Regions from separate parts of the Staphylococcus felis genome, predicted to be linked through region 1. Evidence: riboswitches for the same ligand, from Rfam matches in the RefSeq annotation. Region 1 holds a riboswitch; the other holds the start of a gene.
What was found. A riboswitch is a leader RNA that binds a small molecule or an ion and turns the genes downstream of it on or off. The one in region 1 is predicted to bind S-adenosylmethionine.

Region 1 (3,210 bases):
ATTCCATATCATTATGGCATTAACCATGTTGAAAAGGTCATTAAAGATGGTCAATTATATGTTAATCGAGATCTGTCAATTTTATCGTAAATAACACGACACATATCAAAGAACTGAAGCATGTTGAAGCAAATTGCGCTTTGACAACGTTCAGTTCTTTTATTATTCAACTTATTCATAATTCAATCGTCGTTTTACATTAATTAAATGACATAACAATCTTAAAAAGGTTTGATATCTATCAATAGAGGGAGATGTGAAGGTAATAACAGTTTTGATACAATAATAGATATGAAAGGCGTATGTTTTGATGAGAGGATGAGGCGAAATGACTAATTTAACGGATCAATTAATAGAATGGCGGAGAATATTCCACGAAAACCCAGAAGTATCGCTTGAAGAATATGAGACGACAAAACGTATTCGTAAAATTTTGGAAGATTATCATATCAAAATAATAGATGTGCCATTAGAGACAGGTTTAATTGCTGAAATTGGACAAGGCGATACATTGTTAGCTGTTAGAACGGATATTGATGCATTACCTATTAAAGAACAAACAGAACTTGCATTTAAATCGAAAAATAATGGAGCGATGCATGCATGTGGTCATGATATTCATATGGCTGCTGTATTAGGTACAGCAGTTTTACTCAAAAAAGAAGAACAACAGCTGAATGGCCGTGTACGTTTGATATTTCAAGCCGCTGAAGAAATCGGATATGGTGCAGCAAAGGTAGCTGAATCACGTGTGTTAGATGGTGCAAAAGCAATTATCGGTTTTCATAACGATCCATCACTCAAAGTAGGAGAATGGCGGGCAAAATCAGGGTATATGACGTCAAATGTTGATCGTTTTGAGATAGAAATTGAAGGGGTTGGTGCACATGCTGCGATGCCCCAAGACGGCAATGACCCGAATATTGTTGTTGCGCAAGTTATCTTAAGTTTGCAAACGATTGTAAGTCGGAATATAGCGCCATACGAAGAAGCGGTAGTATCAATTGGGCGTATCGAAAGTGGACATACATGGAATGTCATCCCTCAAAGTGCGAGACTTGAAGGTACTGTTCGCTCATTAGATGCCAATGTGAGGGATACAATTGAACACCGCATGTATGAAATTTGTGACGGTATTGCAAAACAATATGGCCTTGAAGTTAAATTAAATTATCAACGTATAACGCAATCCGTTTATAATGACGCACATTTACAGCAGATTGCATATGAGATTGCGCAATCGGTTGGATATGATGTTGATGTTTTGCCACGCGCCTTAACCATTGGAGAGGACTTTTCAGGGTATCAAGGTGTAGCACCTGTACATTTTGCAATGATTGGTTCAGAGAGTGGATATGCGTTACATCATCCTCAATATAATCCGAATGAGGCCATACTAGACAAGGTTCCAGATTATTTTGTGTCATTTGTAAAACGATTATTACAAGATGCATAAAGGCGTTGACGTGATGTATAAATTCCTGTACAGTTTAACAGTACAATCAAATACTTCATATCAAGAGAAGTGGAGGGACTGGCCCGTCGATACTTCGGCAACATGAAATGCGTGTGCCAATTCCAGAAGTGACTTAATATCATGTATCACTAAAGATAAGAAGTTATAAAACCATAACATCGGTTGAGATCATCACTTTTTTGGATGGAAGAAGAGCACATCTATCCGTGAAGTTATTGATCTCAATTTTTTATAAGGAGTAATTATATGTCAATTCAGAAAGAGAATGAAAAAGGACATTCATGGGGGCTAATCCCTTTAATTGTATTTATAGGCATCTTTTTAGGGTCAGGTATCGTGACACAAGATTTTACCTTTATGCCACTTAATGTTGCTGCCATCATAGGTGTCATTGTCGCTTTAATGATGAAGCCTAAAGAAAAATGGACACATAAGGTGGAAGTTTTTGCGCAAAAAGCAGGGCATCCCAATATTGTACTAATGATGTTGATATTTATTTTGGCCGGTGCTTTTTCTAAAACGGCTGAAGCAATGGGAGGCGTTTCATCTATCGTTAATTTAGGCCTGTCGCTTATTCCCCAAAACTTTTTGATTGTAGGTATCTTTTTAATCTGTATGTTTATATCTATTTCAATGGGAACGTCTGTCGGTACTGTCGCTGCAATTGCACCTGTCGGCTTTGGTATTAGTGAGGCGACTGACATACCTGCTGCGTTGGCAATGGCTACTGTCGTTGGTGGAGCGATGTTTGGGGACAATTTGTCGATGATTTCTGATACAACGATTGCTGCAGTTCGTACTCAGCACACCAAAATGAGTGATAAATTCAAAGTGAACTTCCGTATCGTACTGCCCGGGGCTATTGTGACATTAGTGATTTTGTGGTGGTTAACGTATAATAGTCATATTGATCAAACACATGAATATGACTTTGAATTTATCAAGGTCATTCCATATTTGTTCGTATTAATTCTAGCCATTATAGGGGTTAACGTCATTCTTGTATTACTTGGTGGTATAGCACTGTCAGGAATCATCGGTATGTTGTATCAAGATTTCAAATTAGCTGGCTTTCTAAAAGCAGCTTCAGAAGGAATCGTTGCAATGGAAGATATTGCAATGATTGCATTATTGATTGGAGGTATGATTGGTCTTGTTGAATATTATGGGGGTATAACATGGTTGCTCAATTTTGTGGAAAATCGGATTCGTTCTCGTCGTGGTGCGGAGTTTGGTATTGCTGGACTTGTCAGTGTTGCTGATATTTCGACGGCGAATAATACAATCTCAATCATTATGACAGGACCCCTCGCTAAAGATATTGCGAAAGAATATGATATCGATCCAAGAAAGTCTGCAAGTATTTTGGATATTTTTGGTAGTGCTTTTCAAGGTTTTATTCCATATAGTCCTCAATTGATAGCTGCAGCAGGTGTAGCAGGTATTTCTCCTGTGATGTTGCTACCTTATTCCATATATCCAGTCATGCTTGCATTATGTGGTGTTATCTCGATTATATTCGGCTGGCCAAAACTAAAGCGTTAACTTAATTTTATGACAAAAATAAACATTTGAGATGATATCGTAGAATATAAGTTAAAATCTTATCATCCCAAAATATTCCATTTTGCGATACAATATTTATAGTAGCATTTAATTAAAGTGAGGTGGAGTCAGTGCAACATTTACAAAATGAGTGGGTCGAAATTAATATTGTACGACTTATGAAAACA
Region 2 (3,210 bases), 1.0 Mb from region 1:
GTCAGCTGTTAAGAAAATAATTGTATTTGGATGAGATGCTTTTGATGGTAATACAACATTATCAATATGATGGATAGGATAAGCTGCACGCGTATTTTCAGTAAAGTGATTATCGTCAAAATCGACATAACCATGCTCATCAACTACTAAGTTTTCAAGAACAGTACCGTAGCGGATGGCTTGAAATATTTGAGGTTCTTTTTCCGCAGACAAGTTAATGGCTTTTGCATAACAACCACCTTCAATATTGAAAACCCCATTTTCATTCCAACCATGCTCATCATCACCTATTAATCTACGCTCCGGATCAGCAGATAGCGTTGTTTTTCCTGTACCAGATAAGCCGAAAAACAAAGCGACGTCGCCTTTATTTCCTACATTTGCAGAACAATGCATACTCATAATATCCTGTTGTGGTAATAAATAATTCATAACTGAGAAAATGGATTTTTTCATTTCGCCCGCATACTCAGTACCCCCAATTAAAACAATTTTATGCTTAAAGGAGATAATGACAAATGTTTCAGATCTTGTTCCATCTTTTTCTGGATTTGCCTTAAAGGTAGGTGCAGATACAATAGTAAAGTCAGCACGGATTTTTGATGCTTCTTCTTTTGAATGAGGTCGAATAAACATATTTTGAGCAAAGAGATTATGCCAAGCGAATTCATTAATGACGGTAAGTTTCAAACGAGAATCTTGATCACTACCAGCATAACCATTAAACACAAATAGTTCATCTTTTTGATTTAAATAATCAAGGGCTTGGTCATACAAATTCAAAAATTTTTCTTCAGAAATAGGTTGATTGATTGGTCCCCACTCAATATCATCTTTTACTTGTGGATTATCTACAATGAATTTGTCTTTAGGAGAACGCCCCGTATATTCTCCAGTTTTAGCGTTAATTGCCCCAAATTCTGTTAATTCTGCTTCTTCTCTTTTTAAAATTTTGTTATAAAGTTCAGTAGTAGTAAGTTGAAAATGTGAAGTAGGCTTTTTGATTAATTCATCCATCTGTTTCGTATCAAATGACATGATGTATCCCTCCATAAAAATATTCGCTAAATGTAAGCCTTTACAATTTAAGAGTATAACACATTCACTTAATAATACCCACTGTTTATAGAAAAATTTATCGTACATTCATATTTGTTTTCAAAGCAGACTTTCAGATAAAAAACTATTTAATTTAATGAGAAATAAATATATACAAATTGACATCTTTCATCATCTTATTGTAATATGAGATAAGCGGATTCTCTTATCCTGAGTGGTGGAGGGACATGGACCCAATGAAACCCAGCAACCTCTTTTAACAAAGAAAGGTGCCAAACCGTTTGCAGACATATAGAGTCTGAACGATAAGAGCGAATGGACGTTTTGAGCCTTCACTCTATCTATTGTAGTTGTGAAAGGCTTTTTTTATTTAGCTCAGATACAGAGAATGTTCGTAATAAAATTAAAAGGAGCATACTATGACATATAACAGACGTTTATTTACATCAGAATCAGTAACAGAAGGTCATCCAGATAAAATTGCAGACCAAATATCTGACGCAATTTTAGATGAAATTTTAAAGGGAGATCAAAATGCACGTGTAGCTTGTGAAACAACAGTTACAACAGGGATGGCATTAATTTCAGGTGAGATTTCTACTTCAACATATGTTGATATACCCAAAGTTGTACGTGAGACTGTAAAAGAAATTGGATATACTCGTGCAAAGTATGGTTATGACTTTAAGACGATGTCCGTCTTAACTGCGATAGATGAGCAATCTCCTGATATTGCACAAGGTGTTGATCGAGCATTAGAGTACCGTGATGAAAATAGTGAAGAAGTTTTGAATATCGGGGCGGGAGACCAAGGATTAATGTTTGGATACGCAACGAATGAAACTGAAACATTCATGCCTTTACCAATTGATTTATCACATAAACTTGCAAAGCGATTATCAGAAGTGCGTAAAAATGGCACTTTAGATTATTTACGCCCAGATGGCAAAGTTCAAGTCACTATCGAATATGATGAACAAGATGCGCCAAAACGAATAGATACAATTGTCGTCTCTTCCCAACATCACGAAGAAATTGAACTTGAAGATATTCAAAAAGACATTAAAGAACACGTTATTTATCCAATTATTGATGACAGTTTATTGGATGATGAAACTAAATTTTTTATTAATCCAACAGGACGTTTTGTTATCGGTGGCCCTCAAGGAGATGCTGGATTAACTGGACGTAAAATTATTGTTGATACATATGGAGGCTATGCACGTCATGGAGGCGGAGCGTTTTCTGGGAAAGATCCTACTAAAGTTGACCGATCAGGTGCTTATGCTGCGAGATACGTAGCTAAAAATATTGTCGCTGCAGGTGTAGCTGATAAATGTGAAGTTCAATTAGCATATGCAATCGGTGTTGCTCAGCCAGTATCAATAGCTATCGATACATTTGGTACAAGTTCGGTGAGTGAAGATAACTTAATTGAAGTTGTTCGTCAACATTTTGACCTACGTCCTGCCGGTATTATACAAATGCTTGATTTGCAACGTCCTATTTATAAACAAACGGCAGCATATGGACATTTTGGACGAAATGACATTGATGTACCTTGGGAGCGTACTGACAAAGTGGATATGATAAGAGAAGCACTCAACATAAAATCTTAAATTTTAGTGAGGATAACTATCGCTTATTCAGCGTTTATCTAATATAATAGTATATTATAGAATAAGTAGTTAAAAGGAAGGGAATAGACAAATGATACAATTTGGTCCAATGGAAGTTGGCTTAATTGCAGCAATAGTAATTGCAGCGTTGTTCTTGTTATTATTCATTTTTGCTTTGAATAGTAAGAAAAAAGCTGAAAAAAACTTTGCAAACCAGCTAGAAACAAAGCAAGAAAAACTTAATTCTGAGCATCATGAAGCGATGGAAAAAGTACGTATCGAAAAGAAAAAAGCTGATACAAAGCATAAGCAAGAATATGAATCGATGTTATCCTCTAAAAATAGAGAAATTGATGCTTTAAAGCTATTCTCTAAAAATCACAGTGAATATGTTACTGATATGCGTTTGTTAGGCATTCGTGAGCGCTTAGTGGACGAAAAGCGTATTCGTCCAGAGGATATGCATATTTTGGCAAATATATTTTTACCAGCGAATAATTTAGAAGATATTACACGTATTAGTCATCTAGTA

Region 2: linked by a shared signal. The riboswitch ahead of metK (methionine adenosyltransferase) and the one ahead of C7J90_RS05480 (Na+/H+ antiporter NhaC family protein) in region 1 are both predicted to bind S-adenosylmethionine.

The regions. Positions count from the first base shown of each region.
Region 1 covers NZ_CP027770.1:1,201,520-1,204,729, forward strand. Annotated here, with positions in the region: gene hutI (imidazolonepropionase) at 1-90, shown strand, start outside; gene C7J90_RS05475 (amidohydrolase) at 329-1,456, shown strand; SAM riboswitch class I at 1,511-1,618, shown strand; gene C7J90_RS05480 (Na+/H+ antiporter NhaC family protein) at 1,724-3,022, shown strand; gene C7J90_RS05485 (SRPBCC family protein) at 3,202-3,210, shown strand, end outside.
Region 2 covers NZ_CP027770.1:2,233,913-2,237,122, reverse strand. Annotated here, with positions in the region: gene pckA (phosphoenolpyruvate carboxykinase (ATP)) at 1-1,038, opposite strand, end outside; SAM riboswitch class I at 1,262-1,371, shown strand; gene metK (methionine adenosyltransferase) at 1,479-2,678, shown strand; gene C7J90_RS10440 (nuclease-related domain-containing protein) at 2,770-3,210, shown strand, end outside.